Regions from separate parts of the Ignavigranum ruoffiae genome, predicted to be linked through region 1. Evidence: riboswitches for the same ligand, from Rfam matches in the RefSeq annotation. Region 1 holds a riboswitch; the other holds the start of a gene.
The links. Region 1 has a riboswitch for FMN ahead of ribD (bifunctional diaminohydroxyphosphoribosylaminopyrimidine deaminase/5-amino-6-(5-phosphoribosylamino)uracil reductase RibD). Riboswitches for the same ligand answer to the same signal wherever they lie in the genome.
Positions count from the first base shown of each region.

Region 1 (11,508 bases):
CGTCGCCACAATATAATAAATTAATATAACTGCAACCCACCACCAACGATTCCATTGAGTTAGATTGGCCAATAAGTCAGCCGGTGAAGAAACGAAGACGACACCAACCAAGAGTAATAAGACTATTGAAAAGACAACCATCACCCAACGTGCTGTCTCACCTAAATTTTCGCCGACTAATTCGGAGACGGAAGCCCCATTGGAGCGAACCGACATCATGCCGATCATTATATCGTGAACCGCTCCCGCGAAGATACAACCAAAGACAATCCAGACAAAGGCCCAAGGTCCCCACATGGCCCCAGCAATCGCACCAAAGATTGGACCGGTTCCGGCTATATTTAAGAATTGAATTAAGAATGATTTCCATAAAGGCAAGGGAACATAGTCGACTCCATCATAATTTGAAACTGCTGGCGTTTCCCGATTAGGATCCGTTCCAAAGACTCGATCAGCAAATTTGCCATACACAAAATAACCCACAGCTAACGCAATACAAGATAAAATAAAAGTTATCATCATGGCTCTCCTTTTTAAATTAATTTAACAAATTTGACTCAACCTATTCGATAAATATGTTGCATCATTTGTTAATTAGGCCTACTTTATCATGAATTTACGGTGAAATCTACTCATTTATTTCTCATAAACAGTTTATAGAGCTGTTTCAATAGGACGCATTTGAGCACTTAGAGCCAAATTTACTTATTATTAATTACGAAAAATTTTTTTATCCTATAACAACTTCTAAGGCTTGATTTTTGTGAAGTTACTAGAACATTTTATTTATTGGCTGTAGACCGCTATAATGATAGCTAAAGATTCAGTTCATTGATTCGAGGAGGTTCTTAATGGAAGATAAACGAAAAGTACTGATGAAATTATTCAGCTCGACCTTTATGCTTAGTTCTTTTACCTTTGGTGGCGGTTATATCATCGTTCCTTTAATGAAAGAAAAATTCGTCGAAGATTTGGGCTGGCTTGAAGAGAAGGAAATGTTGAATATGGTGGCCATCGCCCAATCAGCACCCGGGCCGATTGTCGTGAATACATCGATTATCTTAGGTTACAAAATTGCCGGACTGGCTGGAGCAATTGTAACTTTACTGGGAACCATTCTGCCCCCCCTCATCATCATGTCAGTGGTATCATACTTCTATCAAGTTTTCCGTGATAATCCGCTTGTCAAAGCGGTCCTCAAAGGGATGCAAGCGGGGGTCGCTGCTATTATCATCAATGTCGTCTTGAATATGGGACAGAATGTCATCAAAGAGAGATCCTTGCTCTCGATTGCGATTATGGTTGGCGCTTTCCTGGCGACTTTCGTCTTTGATATTAATGTGGTTTATATTATTCTAGTTTGTGGCCTTCTAGGTGCCCTACGAACGCTGATTCATTTCCAGGAAGGAGGATTATAAGATGCTACTGATTGATTTATTTATCGCCTTCTTTCAAATCGGCCTCTTAAGCTTTGGCGGGGGAATGGCGGCGTTACCCTTAATTCAATCGGCTATTGTCGAAGGGCATGGTTGGCTGACGATCGCCGAATTCTCCGATTTATTAACCATGGCCGAAATGACCCCAGGTCCGATCGCGATTAACGCTTCTACTTTTGTCGGCACCCGGCTCGCTGGTCCAACAGGAGCCATCGTGGCTACGCTGGGTTGTATCGCACCCTCTTGTATTATTATTTCTGCTCTCGCCTGGTTCTACTTCCGCTACAAGGATTTACGCTTAATGCAAGGGGTACTCTCAGGACTGCGACCCGCAGTGGTCTCTTTAATCGCTACTGCTGGCTCGGCCATTGTCATCCTGGCTTTCTGGGGCGAAGCTGGTATCAGCAGTAATCTTCAGGATATCAATTGGATTGCCGTCTTTATCTTTCTAGCAGCTCTATTCATCCAACGAAAAATAAAAATCAACCCGATTCTGATTATTATTGCCACGGGAATTCTCGGCGCCGTTATTTATCAATAAAGATTGGGTGCTAGAATAAATTGAAAAAATAATTCACCGCAAAAATTTGATTGAGGCAGCGAGATTCATTGTTTCGTTGCATGATAAGAGTCAAACAAAAATCTAACCTGCGAACGAAGCTAATTGCCTTAGCAAGATACATGATTCCAAAATATAACGTAAAAAATAGGGTTGTAGGAAGTATTCATCTTCCCTCAACCCTATAATTTTAAGTAAATAGACAATCATTTTGTGTTGCTTTACTTCGTGAGCTAGCCAGTCTTTTTTGCTTAGTTTTGTTGGACTTGGCGCATCAGGTTGGCCATCTCAACGGCAGCTTGGCCACATTCAAAGCCCTTATTTCCAGCCTTAGTGCCTGCGCGTTCAATCGCTTGTTCAATTGATTCGGTCGTTAATACGCCAAAGAGGACCGGAATTTGATACTGCATAGAAACTTGCGCACAGCCCTTAGAAACCTCGGCACAGACATATTCATAATGACTGGTTGCCCCGCGGATGACGGTTCCCAGACAGATAATGGCATCATATTTATCTTGTTGGGCTAATTGGGCCGCTACTAATGGAATTTCAAAAGCCCCAGGCACCCAACAAATATCAATGTCTTCTTCGGCTACTTCAGAGCGTTTCAGAGCATCCAGTGCTCCAGCAAGTAATCGCTCAGTAATAAAAGCATTAAATCGAGCAACGACAATCGCCACTTTAAGTTGGCGTCCCACTAAACTACCTTCATATACAGTCATTCTATGCTTCCTTTCTTATTGTCCTTCAGCGATATTCAACAGGTGACCCATCTTGACTTGCTTGGTACGTAAATACTTCTGATCAAAAGGGGTAACCGGCATAATAATTGGTAAGCGCTCAGTAATCTTGAGGCCGAATTCTTCCAATTGATAGACCTTGTCCGGATTATTAGTCAGTAAGCGCAAGCTCTTAACTCCTAGAGCCCGTAAAATTTGAGCCCCGGCATAATAATCTCTTAAATCTCCCGCAAAGCCCAAGGCATGGTTAGCCTGTAAAGTATCTAGCCCCTGATCTTGCAAGGCATAGGCCTGTAACTTATTGACCAGACCAATCCCCCGACCTTCCTGGCGCATATAAAGTAAAATACCACGTCCTTCTTGGTTAATCGCCTGCATGGCTGCAGCTAATTGCTGACCACAATCACAGCGCAAGGAGCCAAAAGCATCGCCGGTCAAACATTCAGAATGAACCCGACACAGTACATTTTCACCACTAGAAATATCTCCTTTGACCAGGGCCACATGATGGTCTTGATTCACTTGATTGACAAAGCAATGGGCTACAAAGTCTCCATATTTAGTCGGCATGGCGCTGATCGAGCTACATACTAAAAGCTCGTCATAAATTTTGCGATACTTTTGTAAATCTTTAATCGTCACCATGGTTATTTGATGTTCTTGAGCAAACGCCTTGAGTTGCGGATAGCGCATCATCCGACCGTCATCAGCCATGATTTCACAGCAGAGTCCACATTCTTTCAATCCAGCTAAACGCAAGAAATCAACGGTAGCTTCGGTATGACCATTTCGTTCTAAGACTCCCATTGGTTTAGCCACTAATGGAAACATATGACCAGGGCGACGGAAGTCACGAGCTGTACTGGCTTCATCCACCACCATTCGTGCGGTTAAACCTCTTTCTTCAGCGGAAATTCCCGTACTGGTCTGCCAATAATCAACCGACACAGTAAAGGCTGTTTCGTGATGATCAGTGTTGTGAGTGACCATCTGGGGAAAATTTAAGCGCTCAGCAATCTCCTTAGTCATCGGCATACAAATTAATCCCTTGGCATGGGTCGCCATAAAGTTAACATTCTCAGTAGTAGCAAACTCAGCCGCACAAATTAGATCCCCTTCATTCTCCCGATCTTCGTCATCCGTGACCAGAATAATTCGCCCTGCTTGTAAATCTTTTATCGCTTGTTCCACTTGTTCAATCGCCATGGTAATCCCCTTTCTATGCCATAAAACCATGTACTTGAAGAAAATCTTGATTCATTTTGGTTGGACCTGTTTTGTCTTGATTAATGAATTTCTCGATATATTTTCCTACAATATCTACTTCTAAATTGACTGGATCGCCCACAGCCCGATCGGATAAATTGGTCTGTTCCTGAGTATGAGGAATAATTGACACGGAAAAGGTCTGCGCCGTCACTTCAGTTACTGTTAAACTAATCCCATCAATCGCAATCGACCCTTTCTCGATGACATATTTTAAGATATTAGGGTTTGCTCTAATCGAATAGCGCTGGGCAATACCATCTGGTCGAATCTGTCGAATAGTCCCAACCCCATCAATATGCCCCGATACAATATGCCCGCCGAAACGACCGTTAGCTGCCATCGCTCTTTCTAAATTGACCCGGTCTCCTGGCACTAATTTTGCCAAAGCAGTCCGATCCAAGGTTTCTTGCATCACATCCGCGGTAAAACTCTGATGAGCTAATTGATTAACCGTTAGACAAATCCCATTGACCGCTATCGAATCGCCCAACTCCACATCAGTCAAAATCTCATGGGCGATGATTTCTATCCGCTTCCCCCGATCTTTGCTCTGAATTCCCTTTACCTGACCAACTTCTTCAATAATTCCGGTAAACATTATTCAACCTCCATTCGCAAAAATATATCTTTACCTAATTGTTGGATTTCCTTTAAGTTTGTTGTCAGTGCCTGATTCATCTTAGCAAAGCCTCGTCCGGCAATCGGGCTTGAACTTTGATCTCCCCCCAGGACTTGGTTACCAAGATAAATCTGAAACTCATTGACTAAGTCTAAATCAACGAGCGAACCATGGATTTGCGCCCCTCCTTCTATATAGAGACTATCAATTCCTTTCTCACCGAGGATAGATAGCAGTGCAGACAAATCTATCCCAGATTCATTCGCGTTAACTTGGACCACTTCAACTTTATGGGCTTGCAATTGTTCAATTTTTCTGTAATTCTGACTAGACGTAGCGACTAAGGTTGGAACTTGACTGGCTGAACGCACGAGCTGTGAATCTAGCGGAAGGCGAAGTCGACGATCACAAATAATTCTAACTGGTTGACGATAATCACCAGCCAGCCGACAAGTTAGTAGCGGGTCGTCTTGAAGAACAGTATTGATGCCGACCATAATGGCCATGAATTCATGACGTTGTCGGTGAACCTTTTCTCGAGCTAAGGGGCCGGTTATCCATTGGGAATCTCCAGTTCGACTGGCAATCTTGCCATCCAACGTCATGGCATATTTACAAATCACATAAGGTCGACCTGTGTGGATATAATGGAAGAAATAGCGAAGCTGGTCACTGACTTGATCAGCCAAAATTCCTACATCCACTAAGATGCCAGCTGCTTTGAGTCTTTCCACCCCTTTGCCAGCCACCAAAGGATTGGGGTCTAAGCAAGCTACTACCACTCGCTGGATTCCTGCTTTAATGAGTGCCTCCGTGCAAGGTGGCGTCTTGCCCCAATGACAACACGGCTCTAAAGTGACATAGATAGTGGCGCCAGATGGATCTTCTTGGCAATTGGCTAGGGCCTCTCGCTCGGCATGAAGACCACCGAACTGCTGATGATAGCCTTGTCCAATAATAGATTGATTCTTAACGATGACTGCTCCGACCATGGGATTGGGATTGACCCAGCCTTTCCCTTTTGCCGCCAAATCCATCGCAAGCTTCATATATTTAAGATCATCATTCATCATAATTTCCCCCAATAAAAAAACATGCCCTGAAAACAGGACATGTAGATAAAAGCTTACATAAACATAGCATAAGAAAAACCTTGGACGGTTCTCTTACAGTTCAATTTATCTATCTTCTTTCATCCAGACTTTACTGTCGGCTTCGGAGTCACACCGAATCTGCCTTACGGCTCGTGGGCTATAACCACCGGTCAGGAATTTCACCCTGCCCTGAAGATATTAATTTTTTAATATTTATTTAATCTAAGTATAGGGAATAATGTAAGCCTTGTCAATAGCTTCGCATAAGACATTTTCTTTAAAATTTCTCCTAGAATAATCCATTCAAAAGCTAGAATTTCTATTCTTGGCTAATCTTTAGGAACAGGACCGACTATCTCCTCATAAATCGGGTCGAAAATCTGTTTGAAGACGTGTTGATCTATCAATTGATCTTGCAAATTTCTTAGTCGTTGTCTCGTTGCTGGTAAATCTAGCCAGAGCTTGAGGGAAGCGTAAGGACCATATTTACTTAATAAATAAGAATGAGTGTCTTGTCGACAATAATAATAATCGGCCTGGCTATAATAGTGATGAATAAAACTTAACGTACGTTGTATCAAACGATGAATCTCAATATCTCGATCGGCATCTGACACAATCTTGCCGTATATTGATCGTGGCTCGTATTCAATTGAAGCCCGGTGATCTTCAACAGCTTCACCGATAAGCTGAATCTCAGATTTACTGAAGAATTGATCTAGGTGTCGATCCTGATAAACAATCAATTTGGAGGCGGTCTCATGTCCTACCCGTCCTTTACTTAAGCCTAGGTCATGATAAGCTGCAACTGTATAAACTAAATTCTGATTCACGGGTATCGATTCGGCTAAAGCCAAACTGTTCTCTATGACCTGATAGACATGTTCGGACTGATGGGCCGGATCAAAGGCTTGGTATTGAGGAATAATCTCTTGTTCGATATATTGTTGAAGATTCAAATTCAAGTGAACCGCCTCCTTTCTTAATGAATATAGATTGCTAATCAATGTATTTAGAGAGGAATGATTGAAGTAAAATCAATCCGTCATTCTTGTGACTGAACTTGACTCCGGTGCCATTCATTAACTCGCAAATTAAGTTCTGCAAGGACTTGATCAGCATCGACTAAGTTTTCCGTCAAAACAACTAGGCTGTACTGTGCTTGGTCGTTCTCATAATAAATTCCGGCATCATGTACATATTGATCAATTCGACCAAATTTATTAGCCATTCCTTGTTTGACATAATGGGTAAATAGTTGCCGTTCTTTCTCTTCTTTCATGAGCGTCAGCAAGTATTCATATTTTGCTTCCTGACTGATTGCTTTTAAAGCCTGCGTGAGGGCCTCTGCCGTAATATAATTATCGACATAGAAATCCGCGGGCAAATCTTGCAGGTTCATTCGTTGGGCCACAGCTTGCAGAATCGGTTGCACTTGACTATTATAAATTGAATATAACATATTAGTTGCCGTATTATCAGAATAGATGATCATTTCAGCCATTAAATCCTTCAAACTATATGAAGCTTGGGGTTGACCGTTAGTAATCGAGCCTGCACCATCAGCATGGTAGGATGCTGAATAAGGAAATTCAGTATCCAGCTGATACACTCCACTGTCAACTAGATCCAAGAATAATATGGCATAGATCGGTTTGATAGTCGAAGCAGCAATCCGATATTGGTCTGCATTTAAGCGATAAGCTTCTCCAGTCAAATAATCTTGATAAACTATCGAAACGGCATTCGTATCTATATGATGATCGGTTAAGACTTTCTCAATGACTTGATCCACACTGGAAAATTGATCAGTCGCTAATACTTGAAGTTGATCTTTTTCTAGTAATTCTTTGTCGTAAATGTCAGACGGGTAATCAAATTTAGCCAATTCTTTTTGTTCAGCCTCTTTAATCGCCTGAACAGATTCTTGGATTGATTCCTCAATAGCCTGACGGGCCGCCAGCTCCTGGCGGCGAGTTTGCTTAGTCAGTCCCAATACTAGACTAGAAGCCAATATTATAAGAATCAGGGTTAAGGCCAGGATCATTTTCTGGGTCTTCGACACAACATTTTCACCCTTCCAAATAAACTTAGTCATATTGTACCCTAATGGAATGAAAATACAATTCATAAAGCATGTCTAAATACTTCAGCCAGAAATTATGCTATAGTTTAGCAAAAAGGAGCAAAGTCCAATGGATTATCAAACTGTGATGAAAGAATTGGAAAGCTTGGGTAAAGAACGAACCAAAAAGATTTATCTAAAGAACGGGGCTCATGAGCCTTTATTTGGGGTGAATACAGGGGCGATGAAACCCTTAAGCCGGCAAATTAAACAAGATCAGGATTTAGCAGAAGAACTTTATGCTAGTGGGAATTATGATGCCATGTATTTCGCTGGAGTGATTGCCGACCCCTTAGCCATGACCGAAGCGGACTTTAATCGCTGGCTGGATCAGGCTTATTTCTACATGATCTCAGATTTCGTCGTGGCCGTGACCTTAACTGAATCTCCGCTTAATCAAACCTTGGCCGATCAATGGATTCAATCCAGCCGCCCCCTAGATCGATCAGCAGGCTGGTCTACTTATTGTTGGTCCCTAGGACGCTGGCCAGATGAGCAATTCGATCAACAAAAGATGAATAAGCTATTAAACCAGGCGCAAGCTGAAATGGCCGATGCTCCGGATGTAGTTAAGTCTAGTTTAGTTAATTTTATCCAAACGGTGGGTATTTCCTATCGCCCTCTTCATCAAGAGGCGCTACAGATTGCTGACCAAATTGGTAGCGTGGAAATCATGAATCCGCAACAGAAAATAAAAAAACTCTCGGCCTACGAGCAAATTCAAAAGCAGGTCGAGAAAGATCGGATTGGATTTAAACGCAAATACGTGCGTTGTTAAGTCATTAATGGTCTTAACTTGATAAACTATCATTAAAAAACAAAAATTAATCGAACTAAGATACAGGCAAGAGATCGTTCTTAAAAGCCAGGACTTCTCCAGATTCAATTCAATAGACATCGCCGAAGCTAATATTCGCTATGGCCATGTAAGCTAGGTGGATATTCAAGGCTCTTAGCAGTGACAATGGCTTTATTATTTCATTAAGACAGATAATTCATGCGAAAAAACGATATAGCAAGTGGATACATGTATTTCCAATTTAATTTCTTATAAAACGTTATTTAACCCCCATTTCCGAAATTAGGATTGTCGGAATAGTTTCGACAAGTAAGAGCCTAAATAAAAATGGGGGTAATTTTGTATATTCAGTTTAGTTTATTGAATCCCATCAATCCGGATTGTTGATATACCAATCGCTTTAGGTCCTGAATGGCTACCCAAGACTGGAGTTAAGTTACTTACCAAGAATAATTTGGCTTTGCTGATTTCATCAGCCATTTGTTTCTTGACTTCTTCTACTTCTTCAGGGTTATTGGCATGGAAAATTGCAATCATATATTCCTTAGATTGACCTAATTCCTCTTTAGCTTGGTCAATCAGAGCTTGCAAGCTCCGTTTGGTACCACGGACTTTCTTGATAATACTTACTTCACGATTGACCTCAGATAGAATCGGATTGATATTTAACAGATTGCCAATGGCCCCCTTATATTTATTCAGACGGCCTCCCTTTATAATATAAGTCAGGGTTCTAAAGACCGCAAAGATATTAATATGTTGACCTACGCGGTCTAATTCGGACAAGACTTCATCAATGGTTTGTCCTTGTTGAACTAATTGAGCAGCATAAATCGCCAAAAGTCCCGTACTAGAAGCAATTTGGCCACTATTAACGATATATAAATCCATATCACTATATTCATCTTTAACGACTTGATAAAGTTGCTCCATACCGGTAATCCGGTCTGATGAACAGACTAAAAGGGCTTGGGTATAGCCTTCTTTTTGTAATTCTTCTAATTTATTAATTACGGTCTGGATTGAAGGAATCCCAGTAGATAGGACATCATAATTCTCCATTGTGGCGTAGAATTCTTCAGCACTAATATCGACTTGGTCGTTATAATGATGGTCACCCATTTGTAACTGATAAGGAATCAAAGCAATATTATATTTTTCAGCGATTTCAAAGGTTAAATCGGATGCGGTATCCGTAACAACGACGAGTTTATTCATCTTTTCCCCCTACTTTTCTATATCCTTCTGCTTGGATAATAATCGTTCCTAATAATTTTAAGGCAAAGGCATTGGCAATGACCTGAACACCTTCACTATTTAATTCAATTGGTTGAGCAGCAATGGTATATCTATCTTGTTCGAAAACGGGTTTGAAAGTTCGTTGAATAGCTTGATCCAAAGCCACAGCGAAAACATTATAGGCTTGTGCTGGTGACATTAAAGCCAATTGTAAATCAACACCTTGCTTGACCCGATCGATACTCAAAATCTGTTTATAAATTAATATGATAATCAGATAAGCGATATGTTCTCGTTCGTATTTCCTACCAGCTAATTTAGGAATAATGCCACGTTTGCTGTAATTTTGAATGATCGTCTGCGTTATAAAATCATCTTCCGCGAATAATACGGAAAGTGTCTTTGATAAATAATCGACCACTTCACGATTAAACAAGGTTTCTGCAGGTAAATCATCCCAGCGTGGACAACGAAAATTCAAGATGGCTTCGCTATCTAACATGATTAATCCTCCGTATCTAGTCAAGATAACCATATATTAGCGATTTATAAAAGAAAAGTCAATATTTTTGAGGACAAAGATGGAGAACTGTGGACATTCGATTTTTATAAGTCGATTTCCATCATTATTGGCGTATGGTCTTGACGACTTCCGGAGTCAATCATGGTTGAAGTAAGAACTTTATCGGCAATCCGGTTTGAGACTAACCAATAATCAATTCTCCAACCTGAGTTATTAATTTTACTGGTCTTCACTCGTTGAGCCCACCAAGTATATTGTCCTTCGACATCACCATGTAGATGACGGAATGTATCGATAAAACCACGATTCAAAAGGGCTGTAAAGCCTGCCCGCTCTTCGTCAGTAAAGCCTGCATGCATATGATTAGATTCGGGATGGGCTAAGTCGATTTCTTTATGAGCAACATTATAATCTCCTGTAGCTAAGACAGGTTTGATTTGATCTAATTGACTGAGGTAATCAGCATACTTCTGATCCCAAACTTGACGATGAGCCAGTCGACGCAGTTGATCACCCGCGTTTGGTGTATAAACCTGGGTAATGAAACAATCATCGAATTCTAAAGTAATAATTCGTCCTTCACTATCCATTGGTTCAGGTCCACCAATTTTAGGGAAACTTACTTGAGGTTGGTAAGCCTTTTTGTATAAGAACATGGTCCCAGCATAACTCTTGCGGGCGGGTTCTTCCGAAGAAGTCCAGCAAAGGTCATAGTCGGGGAAGTAAGAGACAAGAACTTCTAAGTGTTTCTTAGTCGGACCTTTAATCGATAACTTTGTTTCTTGTAAGGCAATAATATCTGGATTCAATTCTTTAATCGTGTTGAGCACTTCTCGTGATAGGATGGCGCGCGCAGAATCTGAAGTTAAAGCTGCATTTAATGAATCAATATTCCATGAAATTAATCTCATAACTACTCTCCTTATTTAATGCTTATCATTTAAATTATAGCATAGACCTTTAGAACAATATAGAACAGGGATTGATTAGAGGTAAAAATTAAAGATGGCGGATAAAGAAATAAAATCAATCTAGAAAGTCTATCTAATACTCTTAAAACGACATAATCAATCTCTAAAAAAACCAGCCTCTGACAAACGCTTGA
Region 1 is NZ_CP096206.2:518,988-530,495, reverse strand. Features, by position in the region: gene M0R79_RS02550 (carbon starvation CstA family protein) at 1-519, opposite strand, end outside; gene M0R79_RS02545 (chromate transporter) at 852-1,418, shown strand; gene M0R79_RS02540 (chromate transporter) at 1,420-1,977, shown strand; gene ribH (6,7-dimethyl-8-ribityllumazine synthase) at 2,247-2,717, opposite strand; gene M0R79_RS02530 (bifunctional 3,4-dihydroxy-2-butanone-4-phosphate synthase/GTP cyclohydrolase II) at 2,733-3,941, opposite strand; gene M0R79_RS02525 (riboflavin synthase) at 3,955-4,602, opposite strand; gene ribD (bifunctional diaminohydroxyphosphoribosylaminopyrimidine deaminase/5-amino-6-(5-phosphoribosylamino)uracil reductase RibD) at 4,602-5,672, opposite strand; FMN riboswitch at 5,804-5,918, opposite strand; gene M0R79_RS02515 (HD domain-containing protein) at 6,047-6,682, opposite strand; gene M0R79_RS02510 (serine hydrolase) at 6,763-7,782, opposite strand; gene M0R79_RS02505 (DNA alkylation repair protein) at 7,913-8,620, shown strand; gene M0R79_RS02500 (DegV family protein) at 8,999-9,859, opposite strand; gene M0R79_RS02495 (DUF1836 domain-containing protein) at 9,852-10,382, opposite strand; gene M0R79_RS02490 (exodeoxyribonuclease III) at 10,487-11,314, opposite strand.

Region 2 (11,508 bases), 360 kb from region 1:
TCAAAATTCTGACCTTGATAAATGACAATGATGGTTCCATGTTCTTTCCCTAAATCAATGGTATGGTGGAATAAGGCTTCAATTTCTTCGGGTCTAGCCGAAGAAGCCAAATCGATATCATGGATCGGCCGGCCCAAAATTGTGTCGCGGACACAACCGCCGACAAAATACACCTCGTATCCGGCCTGTTCAATCAAATCCATTACCGGAAACGCTCGGGTAAATAAAGGATGATTTAAGTCAAATTGCAAGCTAAACCCACCATTCTATTTCTATATAACAATGACTATTATTCCTCCGCTTGCTCGTGTTGGCGCCGGAGTTCCTCTCTTAAACGTCGTAAAGCTTTATTATCATAATATGTACGTTCATAACGTTCAGATACCGTCAATGCTTCTTCAAGTTTGTTTTGATCTTTTAAAAATCGCGCATAGTCCAAGGCTAAATTTGGTTTAGATAACAAATTATTTAAAGCTGTCTCATATTGAGCGGCGACCAGACTCTCAATTCCCAATGCTTGATAAATGCGCGCATAATGATAACTCAAATATACCGGATGCATATAAGGATCTTCTATATTCTTTAAGAAGTCTAGCGCTTTTTGAGCTTGCCCTGCCTGTAAGCAATAGTTCACATAATAATCGATTAAAGCTTCTCTTTGGTCAAATTCTTCACTCAGTTCATAATACTCTAAGACCTGATCAGCCAGCTGAGAGTCATAATAGGCAAAGCGACCTGCTAATTCAATCAAGTGTAAATATAGATCACTATAAACAGGCAGATTATGCTTTAACCAGTCTATACTTTGTTCAAATTCCAAATCTTGGCGTAAGAAATGATAATCTTCCAACAGAATAAAATGGGCCGAGAAATCATCAGGATTTAAGTCAATCGCTCTTTTGGCATATTGGGCAGATTGTTCATAGGCATAAATATTCAAGTAAATTTGAGCTAACAAACTATAATCTTGACTGGTTAACTCAGGCGCGTCCGTATCTTCAACCAGTTCTTTGATTTTGGCTAGATCCAACATTTCCTGTTGACTATAAGCGCCTAATAAGTCTGTTCTTAATTGTTGAAAATCAATATATTTACTGAAATATTGATAGAGTATTTCCAGAAAATAGATTTGTCGATCAATATCATTCTGTAAATAAGCTAATTCGGCCGAACTTTGATAAGCTTCTGCTCGATCGGGGAAGGACTTTATTAATTTGTTCAAGATTTTCTTACTGAGGCTATAATCACCCAAGTTCATTAATATATTGGCATGCAATAAATTTTTTTGGTAAGAAAACTTGGACGATTTAGCGAGATTGATCCATTTTAAAGCCAATTCAGCCTGATTAAATTCATCATAAAGTTTGGCTAGTTGATAAGCAATTTTATGATGCTGACTGTGATCATACATCTTAAGCAGAATTTGTAATTGTAAATCGACATAGCCTAAATCATGCAGATACTTAGTAAATTTCAAATAATCTGTTAAATAATCATCTAAAGGATATTGCCAATAATATTCCGTCAATTCTTGATAAAAATTATTTAAATCTAAAGTCTGATTAAAAGCTTCTACTAATCGATCAAACATAACATCAAGCCCTTCAATAGAAATCCTATTCATTATACCATTGGACAAAGATTATTAAAAATAAAAATAAAAAAACTACCCCGAAAGGTAGTTTGAAAATCAATTATTATTTAACAGCGTCTTTTAAAGCTTTCCCTGCTTTGAATCCAGGAACACGGGTTGCTTTGATCTTAATTTCTTCCCCAGTTTGTGGGTTACGTCCTTTACGCGCTGCTCTTTCACGTACTTCGAAAGTACCGAAGCCAATAATTTGAACTTTATCCCCATCAGCTAGAATTTCTTCAATAGATTGGAATAAGGCCTCAACAGTTGCAGTCACATCTTTCTTCGTTAAATTGGTTTTGCTTGCAACTTTTTCTACTAATTCTGCTTTATTTGCCATAAAGTAAAATCCTCCTTTAGTAATCTTATCTACTAGAGATACGAAATGAACCATATGGGTTATTTCAAGTAATAGAATATCATATAAAAGGCTTAATGACAATGTTTATTGCTTTAACCACGAAATTATTCCCGCTCCCTGGCAATTAATTTAATCGGGGTTCCCTCGAAATAAAAAGTCTCTCTAAGTTGGTTTTCTAAATATCTTTCATAGGAGAAATGCATTAACTCTAAATCATTGATAAAGACTACAAAAGTAGGCGGCTCGACGGCAACTTGAGTCATATAATACAATTTCAAGCGTCGACCCTTATCCGTTGGAGCTGGGTTCATCGCAACTGCATCGATTAGCAGATTATTTAACAGTGAGGATTGTATCCGTCGCCGTTGATTTTGATAAATTTCTTTTAACATTGCTGGTAGCTTCTTTAAGCGTTGATGAGACAAGGCAGAGACAAATAATATCGGCGCGAAATCCAAGTATTTGAATTCTCGGCGGATATCTTCGGTAAAGGTCTTGAAGGCCTTATCTTTTTCTTCAACTAAGTCCCATTTGTTGACTAATATAATGATTCCCTTACCTGCTTCATAAGCATAACCGGCAACATGCTTGTCCTGTTCCTGTATCCCGGTTTCGGCATCGATGACTAGGCAGACAATATTTGATCGGTCAATCGCTGATAGTGAGCGCATGACGCTATATTTTTCAGTACTTTCAGCAATCTTACCCTTACGGCGAATCCCTGCCGTATCAATCATAGTGAATTTCTGTCCGCTCTCATCGACAAAATAAGTATCTACAGCTTCACGTGTGGTTCCTTCAATATTGGATACAATAACCCGTTCTTCTTGCAAGATTGCATTGACTAGCGACGATTTACCAACATTGGGCCGACCAATAAAGCAAAAATGAATTCCCTCATCTTCTTCGCGTTGAGCCATATTATCCGGCATGTTGGCAAATATTTGATCTAATAAATCACCCAAACCGGTCCCATGAGCACCAGAAATAGGTAAAGGATCTCCAAACCCTAAAGCATAGAAATCATAAATATCTTGTCTTTGTTCGGGATTATCTGCCTTGTTTACAGCCAAAACGACCGGATGTTTACTTTGGTAAAGACGTTGGGCAATTTCCTCATCTTCTAAGGTCAACCCCTCTTGTCCATTGACAATAAAGACAATAACGTCGGCTTCTTCGATGGCAATATCAGCCTGAAAACGAATTTGATTCATGATCGGTTCGTCAACCATTTCAATACCACCGGTATCAATTAAACGATATTCACGGTCTAACCAGGAAGCCTTCGCATAGATTCGATCACGCGTAACTCCTGGATAGTCTTCCACAATCGAGATTCGGTCTCCTACGAGTCGGTTGAAGATGGTAGATTTACCGACATTAGGTCGTCCCACAAGTGCAACAGTTGGTAAGATATTCATGGCTATCCTCCTTTACAAATAAAAATAGAGACTGACTTACAAGAGTCAGCCTCTTAGATAAACTTACTTAGTCTTGGTCATCAAAATTTAATTTACTAAAGGCGTCGCCTAATAAATCTCCCATCGTAAATGAAGAATCTGGAGTATCTTCAACTTGATTTTGTGGAGCTTGACGTTTTGTGTTGCGACGAGCTTTATTTTGGGCTGGAGCTTTATTGGCTTCCTTTTCAGGACGGAAAGTTTGTTCGCTTTCTTGACGTTCTGGTGCTTCTTCTAAAGCTTTAATTGATAATGATAATCGTTGTTCTTCAGGGTTCACAGAAAGAACTTTAACCTTAATTTCTTGACCTTCAGTCAATTTATCATTTGGTGTCGCAATGTGTTCGTGGGCAATTTGAGAGATATGAACTAATCCTTCAACGCCAGGGAATACTTCAACGAAAGCACCAAAAGTAGTTAGACGTTTAACAGTTCCATCAAGTACAGATCCTGCTGGAGCTTTCTCTTCAATATCATCCCAAGGTCCAGGTAAAGTATCTTTAATAGATAGAGAAATACGTCCTTCTTCTTCATCCACAGAAAGAATCTTCACGTCAACTTCTTGGCCAGGTGTTAAGTAATCACTTGGTTTATTTACATGTTCGTGGGCAATGCGACTGATATGAACAAGTCCATCAACCCCACCTAAATCGATAAAGGCACCAAAGTTTACTAAACGAGCCACTGTACCTTGAACTGTTTCGCCTTCTTTTAGTTCAGCTAAACGTTCTTGACGTTTCTTTTCACGTTCTTGGCGAGCGATTTCTTTATGAGAAAGAATCAAACGATTTTCGCTTGGTTCAATTTCAATGATCTTGAATTCTAAGGTCTTATCTACATATTGTGAGAAGTCTTCAACAAAATGATCTTCAACCATTGAAGCTGGAACGAAACCACGTACGCCAGCATCTACAACTAAGCCACCTTTAACTACATTTTTAACAGGGGCTTCGATGGTTTCATTGTTTTCAAATTTCTCTTGAAGTTCTTCCCAAACTTTCTTAGCATCTACACGTTTCTTAGATAATAAGAAATTACCATTTTCTTTATCTTTAATTGGTTTTAAAACAACTAATTCAATTTCATCACCAATGTTAACAACTTCAGAAGCTTCTTCAATCCGTGTGTTAGAAAGTTCATTCTTAGGAACAACCCCTTCTAATCCGCCACTTTCTTTAATGGCTACTCGGACTTGGTCGCTATCATCAAAGGCTAATACATCAGCCATCACAGTATCGCCAACTTTGATTTCACGAACGCTATCTAAAGCATCTTCCATCGTCGTCATTGGGCTAGATTCTTGTTTAACTTCTTCTTGGCTATCTGTAGATTCAGCAACTTCTTCAGTGGCTGTCTCTTCAGTTTCCTTCACTTCTTCTTGCTCAGTAACTTCTTCTAAATTCTTGTCTTCTACAAAATCTGACATCTACCGGTTCCTCCTAGTGTTCCCTAAATACATGATCCATTATCATAGCATAATAATAATAAATCAGATAGATTTATTTTAACAAACAATAATATATTAGTCTAGTATTATCCGCGATTTAATAGGTATTAATCTTATTAATTTACCTTTTAACTTGATTTAAAATAATTTCGAGGACTTCTTCGATGCTATACTGACTTGTGTCGATTTCAATCGCATCTTCGGCTTTCTTCAATGGCGACATCGATCGGTGACTATCATAATAATCGCGATCAATAATGGTTTGCTCTATTTCAGCGAGACTTTGATTCGATAAGCCTTTTTCCTGATTTTCTTGATAGCGTCTTAGTGCCCGAACATGGGCATTGGCCGTAAGATAGAATTTGTAATCAGCATCTTTTAAAACAACTGTGCCAATATCTCGTCCGTCCATAATAACTGACATTTCTTGGCCAATCTTCTGTTGCATGGCAACCAAATAATGACGTACCTCTGGAATTGCTGAAACAGCCGATACCTGAGCATTGACTTCGGCTGACCGAATTTGCTTTTCAATTTCTTTGCCATTTAGCAAGAGGGTTCTTTCATGACCTTGTCCACGGTATGAGAGTTGACATTCCTCTAGAGCTTGTTTGACCTGATCGGGTTGTTCTAGGTCTACTTTATGTTCGATAAAGAACAACGTAATTGCACGATACATAGCCCCTGTATCCAAATATAGTAAGTTTAATTTTTGGGCTAATAATTTAGCAATCGTGCTTTTGCCTGAAGAAGCGGGTCCATCAATCGCAATCTGCATAAGTTCCTCCTGATATTGATTCATATTTGTTTTTAATATTTACAGTAAAATGCCCGAATATCTGAAATCCTCAATCCATTCCATCGCAACCAACGATAGTATATCTAGGCTTCAACCAAGCTACTATCTAGTGGTCAGGAATGATTCTTGATACTTCAAATACTCGGACAGAAAAATCTCTATAATTATCTTATACAACTTGACTAAGCAGACTTACTAATCTGTGCTCCACCAAAGTCAATTAAGGAATTTGGACAGTTAAGCCTGGATAAAGTGCTGAATCAATGGTTGATCCATTATAAGCTGCTAATTCATAAGGATCGACGCCGTAAATTCGAGCAATGGCCCACCATGATTCACCCGCTGAAACAGTATGAACGGTTCCACCTTGTTGAGGTTCTGGGGTTGGCTCTGGTGTAGGTTGTGGTTCTGGAGCAGGTGCTGCCGTTGTTTCTTGAATCTCTTCCGATGAGACATTGGCCTCTGTGGTCTGTTCAGTAGACTCTTTCTTACTTTCTTGAGTCGTTTCAGAATTTTTACTCTCTTCAGACATGCTTTCATTTCGGGAAATCATAATCTCATTGGTTGTTCTAGAAGTAATTTCTTTGTTATTTCTTTGCATTTGAATAATACCAAAGAGAATAAATGGGATGAGTACCAATAACGTAATCATCAATAACAAAATTTGTGATAATTTTGACGCTTCTTTCACCGGCTGATTGCGTGCTGCTCTTGAGTATTGCCGATTTTTTAGATTTTCATTCTCGCTAAATCTACTATTCCAAGGTTTAGCTGTTTTCTTTGAATGGGGAATGTTACGTTCCTCGCCCATCTCCGATGACGAATTGTTCATTTCGTGATCATGTTCTCTCGACATAAGAAATCCTCCTAAATACGCAAACAACGTATATTTCTACTCTATCATAATACCATAATCATTTTTACTTTGCTTGAATTTCAAATTAATGTGGAGGATATTTTAACTAAAATTAACTTGTCTGTAACCTAACTGTAATCATTTTGAGGGGTGAACCCATTTAGTTAGAAAATATACCTGCTTTTTCTCTAAGATTGGCTTCATAATACGAATCACCAAGACTTGACCTAGAGCATAAATGACTCCTTTAATCAAATTGAAAGGAATAATAATGGCCCAAATATATTCGCCAAAGTTCTCAATCGGCAAGCCCATTATCTTAGTATAGAACGGTAAGGCGACATAGTAATTGATCACTGACATCACACTGACCAGAGCGATAATTAACGTGGCAGACATATATATTCGGCTTAAATTCTCTGGACGGCGGTCATAGCCTTTAAGAATAAAATAAGTCGGTAAGAACATGGCAAGCGAGGCGGTGATACTCATAAATTCACCAATCGGCAAGCCGAGGTCCCCTCCGGTAACCATATACCAAACTAAATCCCGAAGACACGCAACAACAATCAAACCTAAGGGTCCATGAACCAAGGTAGCGATTAATACCGCAAAATCAGAAAAATCCATCTTAAGGAACGGGGCTGAAGGTAATAATGGAATCTCAATCATCCTTAATACAATTGCCCAAGCACCTAAAATTGCTAATAAAACCATATTGCGAACCGTCAATTTCTTCATTTTTCTAACTCCTTCTTCGTCTTAGGCATAGAAAAACAAAAAGGCACTATTTCGCCCCAGGGTAAAATAGTGCTTCACAAATAAATTGATGTGAAATGTCATTCTATCTTCTTTATCCAGACTGTACTGTCGGTCTTGGAATTTCACCAAATCGGCTCTTAAGAAAGAGTTCGTGGACTGTTACCACCGGTCGGGAATCTCACCCTGCCCTGAAGACTATATTTTATTTTCCTTCATTATAACTTATCATCATTCTTTAATCAATTATTTAGCTTCATTAGCCATTTTCCGTAATTTGTCCACTTCAAATGCGGTCAATTCTCGCCATTCACCCGGTTGTAACTTACCTAAATCAAGAAAGGCAAAGAGTTCCCGTTTTAATTTAATTACCGGGTAGCCTACCGCCTCAAACATCAATTTGACTTGATGATTCCAACCTTCAGCAATGGTCAATTGAACGATAGAGGTCGACTGATCTTGATTTTGCGAAATGAGCTTGGCTTTTGCCGGAGAAGTTCGATTGCCTTCAATACTTACCCCTCTTCTTAATTTATTCAAAGCGGTGGGTTCGATGAGTCCCTCCACTTTAGCGATATATGTTTTGGGTATTTCATAACGAGGGTGCATCATGAGCTGGGCAAAATCGCCATCATTAGTTAACAATAATAGGCCCGTCGTATCAAAGTCCAGCCGACCAATTGGATAAATGCGTTCTTCAATACCGTGAATGAAATCGGTCACCACCGGTCGCCCCTTATCATCGGCTACTGCGGAAATAGAATTCTTAGGTTTATAAAGTAAAATATAGCGTGGTTCCTCTCGATAGATCGGTACGCCATCGACTTCGATTTTATCATGGGTAAGCACTTTAAAACCTAATTCAGTAATGGTTTGACCATTCACTTTGACTCTTCCATCGACAATCAGTTGTTCTGCTTTGCGGCGACTAGTGATGCCGGCATGGGCAATAACTTTCTGTAATCGTTCCATCCTATTCCTCCTCAAATAAGGATTGCTCTTGTTCTGGAGTCCAATGTTTTAATGAGAATAAATTACTTTCAGCAAGTTCAGCGTTCAAGGCTAAGTCTCGTAAAGGGGGCAGGTCGTCTAAAGATTTCAAACCGAAATAATCCATGAAATAATCGCTGACCCCATAAAGATGTGGCCGACCCGGGCTTTCAACTTCACCAACAATCTCGACCAAATTTCTTTGGATTAATCGTTGAATCATATTCTGCGAAGAAACGCCCCTAATCTGATCAATACTCATCCGGGTAATTGGTTGTCGATACGCAATGATTGCCAAGGTCTCAACTTGGGCACGGGAGAGTTTCTGATTGATCGGGTTTCTGGCCCATTTGACGATATCTTCTGCGTATGCCTCTTGGGTAACCCAACGATAGAGCTGATTATATTCTTTTAACTCGACGGGAATCCAGTCTGATTGGCTTACCTTTTCTTGTAACAACTCAATTTGTTGGCGAATGACGGTGGGCGATTTGTCCAAAATGTTGGCAATTTCATTAAGGGAGATGCCTTGGTCGCCAGCTACAAAAATTAAAGCCGCTATCCGTTTAATGAGCATGCTGGTCTCCCTTCTTCTCTGTGTTGATTTTTAGATAAATGGGTTGATATAGATCTTCTTGAACGAATGAAATCGACTGCTTACGCACTAATTCGAGCATGGCAATAAAGCTCGTAATAATCACCGATCGACTTTGTTGATAGATCACTTGATTGAATGACAGGAACTCGTCCTTAGGGGTTTGTTCAATCTTTTGCAAGATATAGGCCATCATTTCATCGACACTCACATGATCTTGTTGGACCTCTTTGGGACTCGGTTGGCGTTGAATTTGTTCTAACAAAAGCTGTTCCATCATCCCCTGTAAATCAGTTAAAGAAAGCTGACCCTCAATTAAGGGAAGATTCTCTTGATAAGGAGCTATGTTAAGCATGGGTCGAGTATACAGTTGGCCACGTTCTTCTTCTTTCAATTGCAATTCTTCAGTAATTTCTTGAAATTGCTGATAGATCAGAAGCTGTTCGACCAAGCCCTCGCGCGGATCTACGTTTGAATATTCGCTTTCTTCATCCACGAATGTTTCAGTGGGTAGAAGCATGCGACTCTTAATTTCAATTAAGGTGGCTGCCATAATTAGATAATCGCCGACTTGGTCTAACTGCAATTCTTGCATCTCATGTAAGTAGACCATATACTGCTCAGTAATACTAGCAATGGGAATGTCATAAATATCAATTTCCATTGTCTTAATCAGATGGAGTAATAAATCAAAAGGACCTTGAAAAGCTTCAAGGTCAATTTGTAAATGTGTTGAATTCATAATAGGCACCCTAGTGTTTTTGATTGTATTGATTGGTCCATTTTAGGACGAGATCAACATTATCCATCGTTCCAATAATCGGCGAATTTGGATAGCGATCCTTTAAGCTTTCAAACATTCGATAGCCGACTCCTTCATTCCTGAATGAAGGGACCACCGCGACCCGTTGAACGTTGATGGTTAAGTTAGGATCTGCCTGATCTTCTGACCGACTCATACCGACCGCAATTAAGCCGATATAATTATCTCCATCATCTTCTTTGTAAAGGAAGATATGTTGGTCAGGATTAGCTCGATATTCCTCAATTAATTTTTTAATTTGATCGATACTAGGAACATCTTCAGAATAAGTATAAGAAAGCAAACCAATAACAATCTTATCATTTTTATCGGTTGAATTAATAAGCATACTTATTCTCCTTTCTGATAAAATAGCTATCCACACGGAGCCGATAATACCATTATCTTCAAGAAATAGCAATTTATTTTATAACTGGGATATGAGTTGGCGTAATAAATGTTTGAATTTTGGTTTGACTTGTTGGGAGATTTCAATCACTTCTTCATGATTTAAAGCCGATTGCAAACCGGCTGCTAAATTGGTGATGCATGAAATCCCAATGACTTCCATTCCAGCATGTTTGGCCACAATTGCTTCGGGTACGGTAGACATCCCCACGGCATCGCCACCGATGCGTTGAATCATCCGGATCTCTGCTGGCGTTTCATAACTAGGCCCGGTCATCCATGTATAGACACCTTCTTTAAGGTCAATGTCTTCAGCCTGAGCAATCTGCTTCAGTAAATCAATCCCCCGTTTAGAATAGGTCTCGGTCAAATCAACGAAACGAGGTCCCTGCTGATGAACATTTGGTCCGATTAAAGGATTATTGCCGGTCAAATTTATATGATCAGTAATGACCATAATATCTCCCGGTTGAAAATCTTGATTGACGCCGCCAGCCGCATTGGTCAAAATAATACTGCTCACGCCTAATTCCTTAAATAAGCGAATGGGATAAGTCACATCCGCTAATTCATAACCTTCGTAATAATGGAAACGTCCTTTAAGAGCAATGACCCGTTTGCCTGACAGATTACCATAGACTAACTTGCCTTCATGACCTTCTACCGTCGATACCGGAAAATTAGGAATCGCTTCATAGGGAATAATCACTGCATCTTCAATCTCATCAGCCAAATCGCCCAATCCTGACCCTAAAACTAAACCTAATTCAGGTTGACGAATACCTTTGTTGGACAAATACGTTAATAATTCTGAATACATCATAGTATGCCTCCGTCTTTCATATCTTAGTTCAATTGGTCAAGGAAAGATTGACCGTGAATCTCTGCTGATACATTGAAATTATCAAGAATGGTCGCCGCAATATCAGAGAAGTATTTAGCGTGTAATGCTTGGGGTTGTTTAAAGGCAGGACTATAGACTAGAAGCGGAACGAATTCCCGGGTATGGTCTGTTCCCTTATAGGAAGGGTCATTGCCATGGTCAGCGGTAATCATCAATAGATCATCTTCCCCCAGTTGTTCCATCAGTTCAGGAATCCGTTGATCAAAGGCTTCCAAGGCTTCAGCATAACCTTGGACATTGCGTCGATGTCCATAGACCGCATCAAAATCAACCAAATTGGTGAAAGATAAACCGGTGAATGGGGTTTTCATCACTTCAAGTAATTGGTCCACCCCATCCATATTATTTTTTGTACGAATTGCCTGAGTGATTCCTTGATGATTAAAGATATCAGAAATCTTACCGACCGCAATAACTGAGTAATCCTTCTCTTTGAGATAATCTAAAGCTGTCTTACCAAATGGATTTAGGGCATAGTCATGACGATTACTGGT
Region 2 is NZ_CP096206.2:883,979-895,486, reverse strand. Features, by position in the region: gene M0R79_RS04340 (CCA tRNA nucleotidyltransferase) at 1-251, opposite strand, end outside; gene M0R79_RS04335 (tetratricopeptide repeat protein) at 290-1,591, opposite strand; gene hbs (non-specific DNA-binding protein Hbs) at 1,698-1,973, opposite strand; gene der (ribosome biogenesis GTPase Der) at 2,099-3,415, opposite strand; gene rpsA (30S ribosomal protein S1) at 3,483-4,742, opposite strand; gene cmk ((d)CMP kinase) at 5,023-5,679, opposite strand; gene M0R79_RS04310 (LysM peptidoglycan-binding domain-containing protein) at 5,921-6,556, opposite strand; gene M0R79_RS04305 (ECF transporter S component) at 6,695-7,297, opposite strand; FMN riboswitch at 7,399-7,518, opposite strand; gene M0R79_RS04300 (pseudouridine synthase) at 7,562-8,287, opposite strand; gene scpB (SMC-Scp complex subunit ScpB) at 8,289-8,882, opposite strand; gene M0R79_RS04290 (segregation and condensation protein A) at 8,872-9,642, opposite strand; gene M0R79_RS04285 (GNAT family N-acetyltransferase) at 9,653-10,051, opposite strand; gene M0R79_RS04280 (purine-nucleoside phosphorylase) at 10,130-10,930, opposite strand; gene deoB (phosphopentomutase) at 10,957-11,508, opposite strand, start outside.
Region 2: another riboswitch for FMN. It lies ahead of M0R79_RS04305 (ECF transporter S component); the one in region 1 lies ahead of ribD (bifunctional diaminohydroxyphosphoribosylaminopyrimidine deaminase/5-amino-6-(5-phosphoribosylamino)uracil reductase RibD).